DNA from 3 places in the Bacillus hominis genome. Region 3 is predicted to be linked to each of the others. Evidence: riboswitches for the same ligand, from Rfam matches in the RefSeq annotation. Region 3 holds a riboswitch; each other region holds the start of a gene.
The links. Region 3 has a riboswitch for S-adenosylmethionine ahead of QUF93_RS22445 (bifunctional homocysteine S-methyltransferase/methylenetetrahydrofolate reductase). Riboswitches for the same ligand answer to the same signal wherever they lie in the genome.

Region 1 (6,664 bases), 180 kb from region 3:
CTTTCCTTTTTTCTCACCTTCTATTAAATGCAGCTCTGCATCTTCTAGAAAAGCGTCCACATCTTCTTCTTTAATCCCTTTTGTTATTAAATATACTTTCGTATCTATTAAAAACTTTTCGCCTTCTTTAGAAACCTTCATTATAACCCCTCCCTTATTTAACCGTTTCTCTTCTATTCGTCTTCATCATAATTTCAAGGAAGATTAAAATAAATAAAATTCCGTATAAACATATAACTTGAAATAACATTGGGACGATATCTTCCGATGTAAATGTTTTAAACACTAACATAATAGAAAGCGGAATGATTAAATATAAATTTTTAAACCATCCTTCAAAATACATATTTATAGCTACTGTGATAATAAAAACCTCACCAGCTAATATATAACTTTGGACTAGAGTCAATGTAAACATCTTTGTAGGATATACTACATCTAATATCGTAACAGCTCCTAATAAAAACATTGGCGCTATCATGACTAAAGACCACATAGAAAACCACGTTTTTGTAAAGCTCGTGACAAAGGTCATTTTACGAAGTAGAAAATTAGGACTCATAACAGATAAAACCAATGTAAAACTATAACCAATACACTGAATAAGTGAAATTTGTAACATCCCATTATTCACTATTAAAATAGAAGCAATAATCCAAAACGAAACGATATTCATTACTGTAAAACCGATTTGCTTCCACGTTTCCTGCCTATCTCTTTCCATCACTTTTACAAGTTCATTGGCATATTCTTTCGGTGAGCTTCCGAAAATTTCTTCTACACTTTTCCCATCACTCTCACCTTCTATTAAATGCAACTCTGCATCTTCTATAAAGCTTTCAATGTCGCTTTCTTTCATACCCTTTGCTGTCAAAAACAATCTCATATCTAATAAGAACTGTCTTGCTTCATTAGATAGCATTATTTTTTCCTCCCCTTTCCTTCAAGCAGACGTTCTACACTACTTTGCATCGCTTCCCAACGATCCATAAATTCGTCTAGTGCATCTTTTCCCTTACCTGTTAACGTATAATACTTCCGTTTTGGACCAGATGGAGATTCCTTCATTACACTTGTTATTAGCTCTTCTTTTTGCATTCGTATTAATAACGGATAAATACTTCCCTCACTTGCCATTGTAAAACCATACTTCCCTAGTTTTTCGCTCATTTCATAACCGTATATTTCACCTTCAGAAATAATAGCAAGTAAGCATCCTTCTAAAATTCCTTTTAGCATTTGACTTGTCGACATATTTCAAATCCTCCTGCTAAAGATTTTTTTCCAAATGTTTGCAGGAATTTCATTATCTCCTCTCTAAATAGAGCAATAAGAGAACTTTTATTATGAAGGAGTGTTTTTCATCATGGTTACAAATCGAGTTGTCTTTTTAACAGGTGCTGCGAGCGGTATTGGTTATGAAATGGGAAGTGCTTTCGCAAAAGAAGGTGCTAAAGTTATCATTAGTGATCGTCTTGAAGATCGTGCAAAAGAAGCTGCTGAACAATTGCAAAAAGAAGGCTATCAAGCTATCGGTTTAAAATGTGACGTTACAGCTGAAGAAGAAATTGCAGCAGCAATTTCTCAAACAGTTACTCACTTCGGTTCATTAGACGTATTAATTAACAACGCAGGCATGCAACACGTCTCACCAATTGAAGATTTTCCAACGGATAAGTTCGAACTTCTTATTAAAATTATGCAAATTGCTCCATTTATTGCAACCAAGCTTGCCTTTCCTATTATGAAGAAACAACAGTATGGACGAATTATTAATATCGCTTCTATTAACGGCCTTGTCGGATTTGCTGGAAAAGCTGCTTATAATAGTGCGAAACATGGCGTAATCGGATTAACAAAAGTGGCTGCTTTAGAGGGAGCAACTCATGGAATTACTGTAAACGCTCTTTGTCCCGGATATGTTGATACTCCCCTTGTACGAAATCAACTACAAGATTTAGCAACTACACGAAATGTACCACTTGAAAATGTTTTAGAAGATGTTATTTATCCTCTTGTACCGCAGAAGCGCTTGTTGCAAGTACAAGAAATTGCAGATTATGCTATGTTTTTAGCAAGTGAAAAGGCAAAAGGCATAACTGGTCAAGCTGTTGTTATCGATGGTGGATATACTGCTCAATAAAGTGAAACTTTAATCAGTGGAGGTTTTGTTCATCCCCCACTGATTATTAGCCTTCACCAATCGGGCTTTTACGGGCAGTTAATGCGGGATAAAAAATAAAGTTTGCTCACGAAGAGCAAACCTTATTTTACTTTCTATCGCGAAGATCTTCCTACTTTAGTAATTGTTTAGGGAGTTTCTCAATTGCAACAATCACTCCGTCTAATTTACTTTCAATGCGATGTAGTAAATATAACGTTACAACAATTGGAAATCCCACATTACCTATCATCCCGATCCACTCTTCCATCTTTCTCTCCTCCCTTCATTACATAAATAAGAGGAAAAGAGAATCTTAGGCATAAAAAAACAAGCTCTTTGTGATTAGCTTGTTTTTTCAAATAATGACGTAATTTTTTGCTTATAATCTCCACGTAAAATACCTTTCTCAGTTATAATTCCTGTAATTAATCCATGCGGTGTTACGTCAAATGCAGGGTTAAATACAGGCGTTCCAAGTGGCGCCACTTGTTTCCCAAAAATTTTCGTAACTTCTGTTTCATCTCTTTCTTCAATGACAATTTCAGCACCTGTTTGTTTCGTAGTATCAAATGTAGATAAAGGTGCTGCAACGTAAAATGGGATACCGAAATACTTTGCTAATATAGCTAAATTTAATGTTCCTATTTTATTAGCAGTATCACCGTTTTCAACGATTCGATCTGCTCCTACAATAATCGCATTAATTTCTTTCGTTCGAATTGCATGTGCTGCAGTATTATCCGTAATAAGCGTTACATCAATGTCTGCTTGCTTCAATTCCCATGTCGTTAAACGACCACCTTGTAAAACCGGTCTCGTTTCACACGCGTATGCATGTAAACGCACACCTTTCTCTTTTCCGATATAAAAAGGGGCTAATGCAGTACCATATCGTGCAGTTGCAATACTCCCAGCGTTACAAATTGTTAAAATGTTATCACCGTCTTTAAAGCATGTTAACGCATGCTCTCCAATACTCCGGCACACCTCTTCATCTTCCTGCTGAATGCGAAGCGCTTCTTCTTCTAATATTTTTTGCGCTTCTTTTATTGTAGTAATCTCTCGAATTGATTCTCTCATGCGATCAATTGCCCAAAATAAATTCACTGCCGTCGGACGTGATGTCCCTAAATAATTACAATCTCTATTAAACTTCTTTTGAAACTCCTCAATATGTACAGTATTATATTTCTTTGCCGCAAGCGCCAAACCAAACGCAGCTACAATTCCAATTGCAGGCGCTCCGCGTACTTCTAACATTATGATACTTTTCCATACCTCTTCAATAGTCGTCAACGTTTTATATTCTGTACTATGAGGCAACTTTGTTTGATTTAATACCGCAATTGTATCACCTTTCCAACTTACAGATCTCGGCACAGTAACAATCATGCTCATGCTTTTATGCCCCCCGAAACTGTTTGTTGAAATAATGTTCGAAACAGTTGAATATCAGCACTCTTAGATTCATATTTTATTAGTTCTTTTCCTAAGTTTAGGGCTTGTTTCTTAGCTTGAATTCTTTTTTCTTTATTTGCTATTTCATCTAAATCAGCTACATGAGCTAAACCAATTGTTCTTCGAATTAATTCACATCCTGCAAATCCGACAGCATCAGTAAAGATATTTTGCAAAATAATTGGTAACCATTGTTTTTCTTTCGTATATGCTTCTACACCTTCTCCAATCCATAACTTCGTAAAAGTTTCTACAAAATGACTCCATGTTTTTTCTATATGGAAAAATAGTACATTTCTCTGTTCTTCTTCTCTAGATAATGCATTTAATAATAAATTTGCAATAAATTGACCAAGATCAAATCCAAATGGACCGTACGTTGCAAATTCTGGATCAATTACTTTCGTTTCAGAAGGCGATGAAAATATACTACCAGTATGTAAATCCCCATGAATGAGCGCTTCTTTTCTCGTTAAAAACTTATACTTATACTGTGCTACTTTTAATTTTAAAGTTTTGTCACTCCACAGTTCATCAACCGCTAGTTGTAACTCTGGCTCATAATCATTCGTATCGTAATGCCCAAACGGATCTGTAAACACTAAATCTTCTGTTATTTTACAAAGGTCTGGATTTACAAATGTACCCTCTAGTACCCTTTTCTCTTCTGACTGTAGACCGAAATCTGAAGTATAAAATAAAACATTTGCTAGAAAACGACCGATATGCTGAGATAAAAGTGGATACTCCTCTCCGTCTATTAACCCTCTTCTTGTAATTGTTAGTCTTGATAGGTCTTCTATTACCGTCACTGCCAACTTCTCATCATGACTGTATACTTCCGGAACGTATTCTGGTACATACTTCGCAAAAATTTGTAATGCCTTACTTTCAATCGTTGCTCTTTTTATAGACAACGGCCAGCTCTCACCAACTACTTTCGCATATGGAAGTGCTTGTTTTATTATAATCGACTTCTCTCCATCATCTAATTTGAACACGTAATTTAAGTTTCCATCTCCAATTTCATGACAGATGACATTTGATTTCTTTTCAAAATAGCCATGTTCTTTCGCATATTGTACAGCCGTTACTTCTGTTAATGAATAATATCCCATCGTCTTCTCCCCCTTTTTTTAATTCAGAGGTTTTTCTGACGCAGAAAAACCTCTTTCCACAAAGAAAGAGGTTTGAAGTTAATCTTCTCCCCTCTTATCTGCCAGAAAGTATACTTTCTGCTGGAATTAGCACCGTGCCTTTTGGCGTAAATACACGCCCCATTTCACAATGGTATTACGGTCGGTTGCTGGGCTTCATCGGGCCAAATCCCTCCACCTGCTCTTGATAAGAGTTGTATAATTTTTTGAATTTTTAACTTTATGTTGAAGACTATACCAAGAATAAAAATCACTTGTCAATATTTTATTTGTATAATTCTGGACGACGATCTGCAAAAACTGGAATCCCTTTACGAACCTCTTGAATTTTCTCGAATTTAAGTTCGCCAAACAAAATGGATTCCTCTTCATTTGCCTCTACCACCATTTCACCCCAAGGATCGACAATTAAAGAATGACCTGCAAATTCATTATTTGGGTCCTTCCCTGCCCTATTACAGGCAACAACATAACACTGATTTTCAACTGCTCTCGCCTGCAGAAGCAAGCGCCAATGTGCTAGACGAACTAATGGCCATTCTGCTACAACAAATAAAACTTTTGCACCTTTAGCAGTATGAACACGCATCCACTCCGGAAAGCGAATATCATAACAAATTGTGCCAGCACACTCTACATCATCTAGCTTAAATTCACCTGTCTCATTACCCGCTACTAAATATTTATGTTCATCCATCAGCTGAAATAAATGCACTTTACTATATTCATTGACTAGCTCTCCTTCCTTGTTTACAACATACATTGTATTGGTAACACCTTGCTCTGTTTGCTTTGCTATGGAACCACCAACAATATGTACACCATATTGCTTCGACCATTCTTTCAACTTTTCTTTCGTTTCTAATCCATTCCTATCTGCAATTTCAGAAAGTCTCGTTAAATCATATCCTGTTGTCCATAGTTCTGGTAAGACGATAACATCTGGTCTTTCCTTCATCGCTTCACTAATTTTATTTTTAGCGTTCTCAATATTTTTTTCTACATCTCCAAAGACAATATCCATTTGAATACATGCGACTTTCATTTTGTCAGCCCCATTCTTATTTTTTTCTTTACAAAATACTGGAAAGATTATATCATTTGTCACTAGAATTGTAACAACTTTCAAAAGAGGTGGAAAGTATGAAATTATTTCAACCTTCTGAGATAGTAACATCATTGCCAACACAATTTTTTGCTTCACTTGTTGCAAAAGTTAACAAAGTCGTTGCAGCTGGTCACGATGTTATTAATCTAGGTCAAGGTAATCCAGATCAACCAACACCGCAGCATATCGTAAAAGCTTTACAAGATGCTGCCGAAAAGACCATTCATCATAAATATCCGCCATTTCGCGGACATGAAAGTTTAAAAGAAGCCGTGGCAACATTCTATCAACGTGAATATGATGTAGTAGTAAATCCCGAAACTGAAGTTGCTATTTTGTTTGGTGGAAAAGCTGGATTAGTAGAATTGCCAATTTGTTTTACAAACCCTGGTGATACTATTCTCGTTCCAGATCCAGGCTATCCAGATTATTTATCCGGGGTTGCTTTAGCAAAAGCAAAATTTGAAACAATGCCGCTTATTGCAGAAAATAACTTTTTACCGGATTATACGAAGATTGATGACTCTATCGCCGAGCACGCAAAGTTAATGTTTTTAAACTATCCAAACAATCCTACTGGCGCTACTGCATCAAAAGATTTTTTTGATGAAACCATTCATTTTGCTAATAAACATAATATATTAGTTGTTCATGATTTTGCTTACGGTGCTATCGGATTTGATGGTCAAAAACCCGTTAGTTTCTTGCAAGCAGATGGGGCCAAAGATACAGGAATTGAAATTTACACATTATCAAAAACTTTCAATATGGCTGGGT
Region 2 (6,664 bases), 2.5 Mb from region 3:
TTTTTTCGTATTGTTCGTCATAAAGTTAAAATTCTTGAATGTATAAAAAGGTGTGGATTTCTATTTTGTTTTTTAAGAAAAATATGGAAAGTGATGGAGTTTTTTGGGGGTGAAACATCACTTTAAAAACCTATAAATCACTAGTGAGGAATCGATCTCATGTGAGGTTTTCTGACATGGGGTTTGTTTTTGTCAAGAAAATTATTTGCGTTCGGGCAAACTTATTTTGTTGTCAGATTTTAATTTTTGATTTATGATTTTTAACAGGGACAAAATGTAGTGAATTGTCGAATAATATGTAATACTCTTAATTTCTTAGTTTTATAGAGATAGATAGAATGAGAGATAGATAGAGTGACACATCGAAGGGGGTTACAACAAGTATGAAAAGAATAGGACTTGCATGGCAAATATTAATTGGTCTTGCACTAGGTATTGCAGTTGGTGCGATTTTCTTTGATAATCCAGCAGTTGCGAAGTACTTACAACCAATTGGCGATATTTTCATCCGATTAATTAAAATGATCGTTGTGCCGATTGTTGTAGCAAGTATTGTTGTTGGTGTTGCTGGTGTTGGCGATGTTAAAAAACTAGGCCGACTAGGCGGAAAGACAATTCTTTACTTTGAAATTATTACAACAATTGCAATTGTTGTTGGTCTATTAATAGCGAACATTTTCCAACCTGGAAAAGGCGTTGATATGGAAAAATTAACAAAAACGGATATTTCTAAATATGCAGAAACAACAGAGCAAGTACAAAGTCATTCGTTTGCGGATACATTTGTAAATATTGTTCCGACGAACATTATGAAATCATTAGCTGAAGGTGATATGCTTGCTATTATCTTCTTCTCTGTACTATTTGGTTTAGGTGTAGCAGCAATTGGTGAGCGTGGTAAACCAGTCCTACAATTTTTCCAAGGTGTAGCAGACGCCATGTTTTACGTTACGAACCAAGTTATGAAATTTGCACCATTTGGTGTATTCGCATTAATTGGTGTTACAGTTTCTACATTTGGTCTTTCTTCACTAATTCCATTAGGAAAATTACTCATTGTAGTATACGGAGCAATGATCTTCTTCGTTGTAGTTGTACTAGGAATTACAGCGAAAATATTCGGAGTTAACATTTTCCAATTCTTTAAGATTTTAAAAGACGAGCTGATCTTAGCGTACTCTACAGCAAGTTCAGAAACAGTTTTACCAAAAATTATGGAGAAAATGGAGAAATTCGGTTGCCCGAAAGCAATTACATCTTTCGTTATTCCGACAGGTTATTCATTTAACTTAGATGGATCAACTTTATATCAAGCAATTGCAGCAATTTTCTTAGCGCAAATGTACGGTATTGATTTATCCCTTACGGAACAAATTACATTATTACTTGTATTAATGGTTACATCAAAAGGTATCGCGGGTGTACCGGGCGTATCATTCGTTGTATTATTAGCGACACTTGGTACAGTAGGTATTCCAGCTGAAGGTTTAGCATTCATTGCTGGTATTGACCGTATTCTAGATATGGCTCGTACAGCAGTTAACGTTGTAGGTAACTCTTTAGCAGCTGTAGTTATGTCTAAGTGGGAAGGTCAATATGACGCTGAAAAAGGACAAGCTTATTTAAAAGAGATATCTGAAAAAGGTCAAGCAGCTTAATTATAATATGAACAAGCTCTCACATAATATGTGGGGGCTTTTCTATATATAGAAGAGGAGCGGGCGAAATGAAACGTAAATATGGTGACGGTTCTTCGTGGAAGAGACTAATAGAGAAGAATTATATAGTCAAGCAAGTTGAAGCAGGTATGTTAGGGGTATTGGATATAAAAAAAGTGAGAGAGCCTAGTTATAAAGAATACAATGGTAAAGAGCTTTGTATTGCAGATGATGGGTATACATGGATGCAATATTTTATAACCAGGAAGAACTTTGCGATAACAGCTATGCTAGATGATAGAAAAAAATTAGTGCAATATTATATTGACGTAACGAAAAAATATGAAATAGACGAACGAGGTTTACCTTATTTTGATGATTTATATTTAGATGTAGTATTGTTACCAAACGGTGAAATATATGTATTGGATGAAGATGAGTTAGAGGATGCATATAAAATGGGGGATGTTACAAAGGAAGAATATGAGTTAGCTTGGCATACAACAAAATGGATAATAGCGGCAATAAAAAAGAGAGAATTTTATTGGATTTCAATTTTAGAGAAAGAAATTGAAAAGTTGAAATGATTGCTGTATTCGTGTTTTTGTATAATTACCAAAAAAATCTATACAAAAAATAATTGACTTTTTTTTTGTAAGCAAGTAAAGTTAGAGAAGAAATTATTATTAAAAAATAAATACGAAACCTTCTTATAAAGAGAGGCGGAGGGACTGGCCCTACGATGCCTCGGCAGCGGACTCGATTTCAGAGTGCTGTGCCAAATCCAGCAAGCATGTTGCTTGAAAGATGAGAAGAGTGTTTCTTATAGATGTATAAGACCTCTTCTCGTTGGAAGAGGTCTTTTGTTATTCATTAGAAAAAGGTTGAAACTAGGGAGAGATGGTACTTTGAAAGAAACGAGAGGAAATGGTTTAGCTTTATTACCGCTTGGGATATTTTTGGCACTATTTATTGGTTCTGGAATTATTACAGGTGATTTCTATAAATTGCCGATACTTGTAGCGATTTCAATTGCTGTAGGAATCGCTTTAGCGATGAATCGTAAAGAAAGCTTTAATGTAAAAGTAGAACGATTTGCAAAAGGTGCAGGAAATCCAGATATTATGATTATGGTATTAATTTTTGTGCTTGCAGGTGCATTTTCTGAAACAGCAAAAGGGATGGGCGGAGTCGATTCTACAGTCAACTTAGCGCTATCTATTTTACCGCAAGGATTTATCGTTGCTGGAATTTTTATTATCGGGGCATTTATTTCATTAGCGATGGGAACTTCAATGGGAACAATAGCGGCATTAGCGCCGATTGCTGTAGGTATTAGTGGGCAAACTGATATCTCGATTGCATTAACAATGGCGACGGTTGTCGGCGGAGCGATGTTTGGTGATAATTTATCATTTATTTCTGACACAACAATTGCAGCAGTTCGTTCACAAGGAACAGAAATGAAAGATAAGTTTAAAACGAACTTTTTAATTGTATTGCCAGCTGCAATCATTACAATTGTACTATTAGTAATGATTACTTTAGGAAGTGATACAGAAATTAAAGCTCAAACATTTGATTGGGTGAAGATATTACCATATGCAGGTGTACTTGTTACAGCATTACTTGGTTGGAATGTACTTATCGTATTGACAGGTGGAACTGTACTATCTGGTGTTATCGGTCTTATAGATGGAAGTTATACGTTAGAGAGTTTCTTTAAAAGTGTAACGACTGGAATGGGCAGTATGATGGAATTAGTATTACTTGCAATTTTAATAGGTGGTATGGTTGAGCTTATTCAGTATAATGGTGGTATTCAATATTTAATGAATCTTTTAACACGTAATATTCGTTCGAAAAAAGGAGCAGAGTTCGGCATTGCTGGTTTAGTGAGTATGACGAATATGTGTACAGCAAATAATACAATCTCTATCATTTTTACAGGTCCGCTTGCGAAAAATATTGCGGATCAGTATGAAATTGATCCCCGTAAATCAGCGAGTGTACTGGATCTTTTCTCTTGCTGTATACAAGGGTTAATCCCATATGGTGCTCAAATGTTAACAGCGGCAGGATTTGCAGCTTTATCTCCGATTGAATTGTTGCCATATGCATTCTATCCAATTTTAGTTGGAGTATGTGGAATCATTTCTATATTAATTGGTTTCCCGAGGTTTTCTAAAGCGGCGGAAAAGAAAGAGTATCATAAAACAGCATAATTAAATATGAATTTTATTAGTAGCAACTGAAGCCGTTCAGAGAATATTCTCTGAACGGCTTTTTATGTGCGATAAAAGAGTGCGTTATCCTATCTTTCCTTATATTTTTACAAAAGGCTGAATGCAACTCGGTCTTAAGTCTGAGTCGAAAACAGTTCTTAAGCTCGTTATGGAAAAATGAAAAAATAGTTAAGATAAGAGTATCAAATCGAAGGGAGGCAAGCACAAGATGAAACAATTTCTAGCGTTTATCGCAGCCGGTATTTTGGCTTTAATTGCTCTTGGTAGTCTTGCTGGTATTGTAGGATTCGCCATTGGAGCAGGAGTTGTGTACTGGAGCTATAAATCATTTGTGCGAGCTAAATCATTCTTTGGAAAGTTAGCTTGGGGTATTGTTGGTTTAATCGGTTTGTCCATTGCACTTTCTCATTCCCCAGCATTAATCGGTATCGCAGCATTAGTAGTTTTATACTACGGATACCGTGAGTGGAAAAAAGAAAAAAATGTAGTTGTTGATTCTGCTCCAGAAAGTTCTAAACCATATAGCAACTTTGAAGATGAGTGGAACAAGTTAATGAAAAACTAATATAAAATAAATCAAATCAAATTATAAAGTAGAAGAGAGGAAGATTATAATGAAACAATCTTTATTCGGACGTGTACGCGATGCAATTTTAGCTGATTTTCATAATGTGTTAGATGAGAAAGAAAGAAAAAATCCAATTGCTATGTTAAACCAATATTTACGTGATAGTGAGCGTGAAATAACAAAAATTGAGAAGTTAATTCAGCGTCATAAAACATTAAAATCTAACTTTGCTCGTGAGCTTGAGCAAGCACGTTATTTCGTTAATAAAAGATCAAAGCAAGCTATCATCGCACAAGAAGCAGGCGAATTACAATTGCATGAACGTGCATTAGAAGAAGTAGCGTATTATGAAGGGCAAGTAACTCGCTTAGAAGAAATGTATGCTGGTGTTGTAGAGCAAATTGATGAGTTAGAGCGTCGTCTTTCAGAAATGAAAAATAAATTAAAAGAAATGAACGCAAAGCGTATGGAATTAATGGCACGTGAAAATATGGCGCATGCAAACCGCCGTATGAATACTGCTATTCATAAAATGGATGAAAATAATCCGTTCTTACGATTCGAAGAAATTGAAGATCACATTCGTGATTTAGAGCTTCGTATAAATGAAGAGCATGAGCGTGATACATTTGATATGAAAATTGCAAAACTAGAGCGTGAAATGAAAGAGAAAAATGAAGTATCGTTAACGAAAGAAGTAACAAAATAATTGTAGTATATAATAAAACAGGCTTATGATATAGTGATAGAAGAAAAGGTGTTGGAAAGCAATGCCTTTTCTTCTATGTATATGTGACAAAGAGGGAGGGGAGCTGAAATGAAGAAGCACTTTTCAAAAACACAATTAATGGGGATGCTCCTCATCATATTTGGATTCGGTCTTTTTCTTGATATGATACTTGGACATTTTGAACCAGGTGGTCTAATATTTGCATTTATTATGATTATGTTTGGAAGACATTATCGAAAGAAGAACCGTTATGTAAGAGGGAATGTATTTTTATTTGTCGGTGGTATTGTATTCTTATTCTTCTTATTTTCATCAGCAGCATTCGTACTTGTTGTGTTTGCTTGTTTAGCTTTAATTGGTTATCAACTTATTCAACAAGGACATCAGCAAAAAGCAATGAAAGTTGAAATTAAAGAAAAGGGATATATAGATGAAGAAAAACAAATATATCGTACAGAACCGTATATAAAAAATATGTTTGTAGGTAATGTACGAATGATGGATCATATTTATGAACTAGAGGATATTAACGTCCAATATGGTGCTTGTGATGTCGAGATTGATTTAACAACTGCTATGATTCCAGAGGGGGAAACGGTTATTGTTATTCGGGGCGTCATTGGTAATATTCGCTTATATGTACCATATGATATTGAATTGTCTTTAAATCATTCTGTTATTGTTGGGCGAGTGCTCCTGCCAGGACACGAAGAAACTGGATTTAACCGTAATGTTACGTTTAGAACAGAACAGTATAAAGAAGCCCCTCGTCGTATTAAAATTATTTCTTCGCTTGTCGTAGGCGATACGGAAGTGAGGAAAGTATAATGAAAAAACAAAGGAATATATCGTGGATGTATATTCGTTATTCTATGTTGTCCTCTATGAGTATCGCACTTATTTGTACAATTGTATATGTATGGAAAAGCGAGCAACAAGTTTATGATTTACTATGGAAAGAATCCATTGCTTCTGTTCCAATTGGCTTGTTTATTATGAGTACGAGTCTTCTTATCGGAGGAATTGTAGGATATGCAATCGGTTATTATATAGAGCAGCGTATACAAGGATTAAATACTTTTCTATTTGAAGTAGAGCGAGGGAATTTTCCGAGTGATGTTTCATTTACTGCAGACGATGAATTTCATGAAGTGGAACGCAAAGTAATTGGTCTTGCTCGCCGCTTAGAGGAGCAAGCTGGGCTATTTCAAAAAGTAACGAATGAACGAGCCCATTGGAATGAAGAGATGAGACAAGAAGCGATTTCTCAAGAAAGGCATCGATTAGCGAGAGAGCTGCATGATTCTGTAAGTCAGCAGCTTTTTGCAATGTCGATGATGATGTCAGCCATTAATGAACAAGTAGCTGAAATTCCAGATACGACGAAAAAACAGTTGCAGCTTGTTGAGAATATGGTTGTAAATGCACAATCAGAAATGAGAGCATTGCTCCTTCATTTACG
Region 3 (6,664 bases):
GCAATGTTTTTAGACCGCGAAGCACGAGAGAACAATCTTGAGGACCTAAAATAGCACCAAATGCATTTTGTAAAAATCCAATTTTTTGAGCGAGTTCGGCATCTTTTACGACCGCTAATCCGGCAGTAACATCACTATGACCGGCAATAAATTTTGTGGCACTATGAAGAACGACATCGGCGCCAAGATCAAGTGGCTTCTGGAATAGTGGTGTCAAAAATGTATTATCAACAAAAGTAATAGCGCCAATAGATTTTGCAAGTTTAGAAACGGCACGAATATCTGTTACTTTTAAAAGTGGATTAGAAGGTGTTTCTACATAAAAGAGTTTTGTATTTGGTTTAATGTTTTGCTTTATTTCTTCTAAATTGGTCATATCAACAAATGTATGTGAAACACCGTAACGGGAGAGTACTTCAGTAATAATTCGGTAAGTGCCTCCATATACGTCTTCTGAAATGAGTACGTGATCGCCCTGTGAAAGAAGGAGAAATGCAGTGGAAATCGCTGCAATACCTGATGCAAAGGCGAATCCTTTTGTCCCGCCTTCTAATAAAGCAATGATATCTTCAAGAGCTTCACGTGTTGGATTTCCAGAGCGGCTATAGTCATACTTTCCGAAAGCATCTACATCAAACTGATGAAATGTTGATGTGTTATAGATGGGAACGTTAACAGCTCCTGTTTGTGTATCGTGTTTATATTGGTTGTGTAGTAATAGTGTATCTATAGAATAACTCATATTCTTACACCTTCTTTTACAAGTTTAATGGCTTGCTTTAAGTCTTGGATTAAATCGTTACTATTTTCAATGCCGACGGAGAATCGTAGAAGACGATTACATACCCCGTTTGCCGTTCTGATTTCTTCAGGAATATCAGCATGCGTTTGTGTTGCTGGATAAGTCATCAAACTTTCTACACCACCAAGACTTTCAGCAAATGTGATTAAAGATAAAGATTGTAAGAATGGATTAATCCATGTTTCATCTTTAAGACGAAATGAAATCATACCACCTCTTCCTGGATAAAATACATCTGTCACACCGTCTTCATCATTTAAATAAGCAACAATTGCTTTCGCATTTTCTTCATGTTGTCTCATGCGAAGCGCTAAAGTTTTCATACCGCGAATTAATAGCCATGAGTCAAATGGACTTAAGACAGCCCCTGAGGCATTATGATAATGAGCAATTTCCTCACAAAGTTCTTTTCCTTTTGCAACGACAAGTCCGCTTAGTACATCGTTATGCCCACCTAAATATTTCGTTGCACTGTGAAGTACGATATCGGCGCCTTCTGTTAATGGTTGTTGTATATAAGGCGTGTAGAATGTGTTGTCTACAATAAGAAGTAGTCCATGCCTTTTCGCTACACTTGCGACACTTGCGATATCAGTAACTTGCATTAGTGGATTAGTCGGAGTTTCTATGAAAATAGCCTTTGTTTCAGTTGTGATAGCTTTCTCAATTTGTTTAATAGATTGTGTATTTACGTATCTACATCGAATATTCCACTTTTTTTCATGCTCAGAAAATAATCGATACGTTCCCCCATATAAATCCTCGGATACAATAAGTTCATCTCCAGAACGGAATAACGAAAGGACGAGGAGCACAGCTGCCATTCCTGAACTACAGGCATAACCTTGTTCGCCATATTCTAAGTCTGCGATTGCCTGTTCTAATAGACCACGAGTCGGATTTCCAGTTCTTGAATAGTCAAAGCCAGTAGATTTACCAAGCCCTTCGTGACGATAAGCGGTTGAGAAATAAACGGGTGGATTAACAGTTCCTGTTGTAGTTTCGCTACGGTTTCCGATTTGTGCTAGTTTTGTTTCGATAGTTGACATATGAAAATTCCTCCTTTTTAAATTAACAATTAGTTGAACCAATCGGGCTTTTACGGGCAGTTCGATTCCAACCTAACTTCTTTGTTCCAGCTGAATTTTGAGGTGGGAATCTTACTGCCCGTTAATGCGGGGTAAAATAAAAAAAGCCTTCTAAGAAGAAGGCTTTCGTTTTGAATAGAGTCTTCTTCTCATCTGTCAAATCTTTCACAATTTGCTGGAATTAGCACCTTATTAACGAATGAACGTTAATGGTTGCTGAGGCGTCACAGGGCCAGTCCCTCTACCTCTCTAGATAAGAATGTTCGTATGAAATTTTATTATGTTTTTAACTTTACAACAAAAGATAATTGAATTGCAACTTTATTTTAAATATTTTTTTAATTTTCCGCAAGTGTCATTGACTTTTATTTTTGTGCATGCTAAATTTATAAAAAATTAACAAACATTGTTAAAAGGGGAACGCATTTCCTTTTAGCTACATAAATAAAATAATAAAGACAAACTCTTATTGAGAGCGGTGGAGGGAAAGGCCCTGTGAAACCCGGCAACCTTCAAACTAAATGTTTGAAACGGTGCTAAAACCTGCAAAACGTGTGTTTTGCATAATAAGAGGAGGAACGATTATGTCCCCCTCTTCACTTTGAAGAGGGGTTTTTATATTGATAGAAATGAGGGAGATTCGTGAAATTACTAGATTTATTATCAAAAGGAATTGTAATAGGCGATGGTGCGGTTGGAACTTTATTACATTCGCATGGTTTACAAAGTAGTTTTGAAGAATTGAATTTGTCTGATCCGGACTTAATTATATCAATCCATAAACAATATGTAGCTGCTGGAGCGGATGTTATTCAAACGAATACGTATGGGGCAAATGAAGCGAAATTACGTATGTATGGATTAGAAAATCAAGTTGTCCAAATTAATAGAGCGGCAGTGAAGCTTGCGAAAGCATCAGTAACAGAGCGGAATGCAATTTTAGGGACAATTGGAGGTATGAAACATATTGGTGCTGTTACAACGACTGACATAGAGCGAGAATTTATGTTACTTGAGCAGGCAGGTACTTTACTAGAAGAACAGGTTGATGGATTACTATTAGAAACTTTTTATGATGAATTTGAATTATTGCATGCCGTTAAAGTATTGCGTAAACAAACGAATATTCCGATTGTTGCTCAGTTAGCGTTACATGAGGCAGGTACGACTCAAAATGGGAATGATGTCAATGAAATATTAAAACAGCTTTTAGACTACGGTGCCAATGTTGTTGGATTGAACTGTCAACTAGGGCCACTTCATATGACGGAAGCTTTCAAAATGATATCGATTCCTCAAAATGGCTACTTATCAGCATATCCGAATGCAGGTCTCCCGAATTATGTGGAAGGGCGTTATGTGTACGAGGGAAGTCCAGCATATTTTGAAGAGATGACACCAAAATTTATTGAACAAGGTATTCGTTTATTAGGCGGTTGTTGTGGTACTACCCCGGAACATATTGCAGGAATGAAACGTGCTATTGCAAATATTACACCTGTAATAGCAAAGGAGACGATTCAAAGGCCTAAAGTGGTCCATACACACGAGAAGCGTTCGAGAGCTCATGTTACTCTCGCAGAGAAGGCAAAGAAACAAACGACAGTTGTAGTGGAATTAGATCCACCGAAAACGTTAGACACGCAGCGATTTTTTGAAGGGGCAAGAGCACTGAAAAGGGCTGGAGCGGATGCTATTACTCTAGCAGATAATTCATTAGCATCTCCTCGTGTTTCGAATATGGCTATGGGTGCATTATTAACGAAGCATGATATTCCAGTATTGACGCACTTAACGTGTAGAGATCATAACGTCATTGGACTACAGTCTCACTTGCTTGGATTATCAGCATTAGGTATGGAGGAAGTGCTAGCTTTAACTGGTGATCCAGCGCGCGTTGGTGATTTTCCAGGTGCAACTTCTGTATATGATTTGTCATCTATAGAGCTAATTAAAATGATTAAAGAGATGAACGACGGTCGCTCTATTTTAGGGAAATCAATTGGTCCGGCAACAAGGTTTTCTGTCGGTGGGGCATTCAATCCTCATGTAAGGCATTTAAAAGCAGCGGTAAAACGAATGGAACGAAAAATAGATGCTGGAGCAGAATATTTCTTAACTCAGCCGATTTATGATGTAGCTTTAATTAAAGAAGTATATGAAGCGACAAAGCATTTGGAACAACCAATCTTTATTGGAATTATGCCGTTAGTAAGTAAGCGGAATGCAGATTTTCTTCATTTTGAAGTGCCGGGTATTACTCTTCCAGAAGAGATAAGACAAAGAATGGATGGACATGAAACGAAAGAGGCTGCTATTGAGGAAGGAATTCGTATTTCACAAGAGTTGATCGATGCGGCAATGAAATATTTTAACGGTATTTATCTTATTACGCCGTTTTTAAAATATGAAATTACAGAACATCTCGTGAAATATGTGAGAGAAAAGCAAGAAATGAAAGAGGGTATTAATTGATGAAACGAATAGAAGAGAGATTACAACATGAAATTTTAATATTAGATGGTGCAATGGGAACGATGATCCAGCAAGAAGACTTAACAGCGGAAGATTTTGGAGGAGAAGAATATGAAGGTTGTAATGAATATTTAGTAAAAACAAGACCGGATGTTATTTTAAATATTCATAAAGTCTACATTGAAGCTGGAGCAGATATTATTGAAACGAATACTTTTGGTGCAACGAATATTGTATTAAGTGATTATGCATTGTCTCATTTAGATGAAGAGTTAAACGAAAGGGCAGCGCTTTTGGCGAAGCAAGCGGTCAAAGAAAGTGGGAAAGAAGTATATGTTGCGGGAGCGATGGGACCAACGACGAAAGCAATTAGTGTTACAGGCGGTGTGACTTTTGAAGAGTTAATCGAAGCATATACAAGGCAAGCGAGAGGATTATTAAGAGGAGAAGTTGATGTATTACTCGTTGAGACGAGTCAAGATATGCGTAATGTGAAAGCTGCTTACCTTGGAATTCAATCGGCGTTTGAAGAACTAAACAAAATAGTACCTATTATGATTTCCGGAACAATTGAACCGATGGGAACGACTTTAGCGGGTCAAACGATCGAAGCCTTTTATTTATCGGTAGAGCATATGAAGCCATTATCGGTTGGATTAAACTGTGCTACAGGTCCAGAATTTATGAGGGAACATATTCGTTCTCTATCTGATTTATCGGAGTGTTATATTTCCTGTTATCCAAACGCTGGTCTTCCTGATGAAGATGGACATTATCATGAATCTCCATCTTCCCTTGCTGAAAAAGTGAAGCGATTTGCTGAAGAAGGATGGATTAATATTATTGGTGGTTGTTGTGGCACAACACCAGAACATATAAGTGCAATGAAATCGGCGCTTGCCTCGATTAATCCTCGTGAGCATCATGAAAGGGTTGGACATGGAATTAGTGGGCTAGAAGCGTTGCAATACGATGATTCTATGAGACCTTTATTTGTTGGAGAAAGGACGAACGTAATTGGATCGCGTAAGTTTAAAAGATTAGTAGCAGAAGGGAAATTTGAAGAGGCTGCTGAAGTGGCAAGAGCGCAAGTGAAGAAAAATGCTCATATTATTGATATTTGTATGGCAGACCCTGATCGTGATGAAATAGAAGATATGGAAAGATTCCTGGCAGAAGTTACGAAAGTGTTAAAAGTACCTATTATGATTGATTCAACAGATGAAAATGTTATGGCGAAAGCTCTTACTTATATTCAAGGAAAAGGTGTTATCAATTCTATTAATTTAGAGGATGGAGAAGAACGTTTTGAAAAAGTGACACCCCTTCTTCGGAAATACGGTGCTGCGATAGTTGTAGGGACAATTGATGAAGATGGTATGGCAGTTAGTGCAGAAAGAAAGATAGAGATTGCTAAAAGAAGCTATGAATTACTAACGAAGAAGTATGGTATACGCCCATCTGATATTATTTTTGATGCGCTTGTGTTTCCTGTAGGAACAGGTGATGAAGAATATATAGGTTCAGCGGCAGCGACTATAGAAGGAATTCGTCTTATTAAAGAAGCGTTACCAGAATGTTTAACGATTCTAGGTGTGAGTAACATATCTTTTGGTTTACCACCAGCTGGACGTGAAGTATTAAACTCTGTCTTTTTATACCATGCAACGAAAGCAGGATTAGATTATGCGATTGTTAACACGGAAAAATTAGAACGCTATGCGTCAATTCCAGAGGAAGAAAAACGTCTTGCAGATGCATTATTATTTGAAACGACGAAAGAGACGTTAGAAGAATTTACAAACTTTTATCGTGTTGCCAAAAAGAAAGAAGTCGCTACACAAGAAACGCTAACGCTTGATGAACGACTGGCAAACTATATTGTAGAAGGTACGAAGCAAGGACTACAAGAAGATCTAAGTCTCGCGCTTACAGAAGGACGAAAACCTCTGGATATTATTAACGGGCCGCTTATGACAGGAATGGATGAGGTGGGACGATTATTTAATGGTAATGAGCTTATCGTTGCTGAAGTATTGCAAAGTGCTGAAAGTATGAAAGCTGCCGTAAGTTATTTAGAGCCACATATGGAATCTAGTGATAGTGCGAAAAAAGGGAAAGTGTTATTAGCGACTGTAAAAGGTGACGTACATGATATTGGGAAAAATCTCGTTGAAATTATTTTATCAAATAACGGATATGAAATTATTAATTTAGGGATTAATGTTCGTTCGGATCGAATTGTTCAAGAAGTACAAGAGAAGAAGCCTGATATTATTGGTCTTTCAGGCTTGCTAGT

Region 1: another riboswitch for S-adenosylmethionine. It lies ahead of mtnK (S-methyl-5-thioribose kinase); the one in region 3 lies ahead of QUF93_RS22445 (bifunctional homocysteine S-methyltransferase/methylenetetrahydrofolate reductase).
Region 2: another riboswitch for S-adenosylmethionine. It lies ahead of QUF93_RS09395 (Na+/H+ antiporter NhaC family protein); the one in region 3 lies ahead of QUF93_RS22445 (bifunctional homocysteine S-methyltransferase/methylenetetrahydrofolate reductase).

The regions. Positions count from the first base shown of each region.
Region 1 covers NZ_JAUCFS010000005.1:3,645,937-3,652,600, forward strand. Annotated here, with positions in the region: gene QUF93_RS21325 (DUF1129 domain-containing protein) at 1-141, opposite strand, end outside; gene QUF93_RS21330 (DUF1129 domain-containing protein) at 155-922, opposite strand; gene QUF93_RS21335 (PadR family transcriptional regulator) at 922-1,254, opposite strand; gene QUF93_RS21340 (3-hydroxybutyrate dehydrogenase) at 1,367-2,143, shown strand; gene QUF93_RS21345 (YvrJ family protein) at 2,295-2,432, opposite strand; gene mtnA (S-methyl-5-thioribose-1-phosphate isomerase) at 2,507-3,562, opposite strand; gene mtnK (S-methyl-5-thioribose kinase) at 3,559-4,740, opposite strand; SAM riboswitch class I at 4,832-4,973, opposite strand; gene QUF93_RS21360 (carbon-nitrogen family hydrolase) at 5,045-5,908, opposite strand; gene QUF93_RS21365 (pyridoxal phosphate-dependent aminotransferase) at 5,923-6,664, shown strand, end outside.
Region 2 covers NZ_JAUCFS010000005.1:1,370,950-1,377,613, forward strand. Annotated here, with positions in the region: gene gltP (glutamate/aspartate:proton symporter GltP) at 384-1,658, shown strand; gene QUF93_RS09390 (ribonuclease FAU-1 family protein) at 1,727-2,245, shown strand; SAM riboswitch class I at 2,366-2,472, shown strand; gene QUF93_RS09395 (Na+/H+ antiporter NhaC family protein) at 2,567-3,883, shown strand; gene QUF93_RS09400 (lmo0954 family membrane protein) at 4,113-4,469, shown strand; gene QUF93_RS09405 (PspA/IM30 family protein) at 4,519-5,181, shown strand; gene liaF (cell wall-active antibiotics response protein LiaF) at 5,290-6,030, shown strand; gene QUF93_RS09415 (sensor histidine kinase) at 6,030-6,664, shown strand, end outside.
Region 3 covers NZ_JAUCFS010000005.1:3,828,805-3,835,468, reverse strand. Annotated here, with positions in the region: gene metC (cystathionine beta-lyase) at 1-742, opposite strand, end outside; gene metI (cystathionine gamma-synthase/O-acetylhomoserine thiolyase) at 739-1,851, opposite strand; SAM riboswitch class I at 2,037-2,150, opposite strand; SAM riboswitch class I at 2,354-2,463, shown strand; gene QUF93_RS22445 (bifunctional homocysteine S-methyltransferase/methylenetetrahydrofolate reductase) at 2,533-4,365, shown strand; gene metH (methionine synthase) at 4,365-6,664, shown strand, end outside.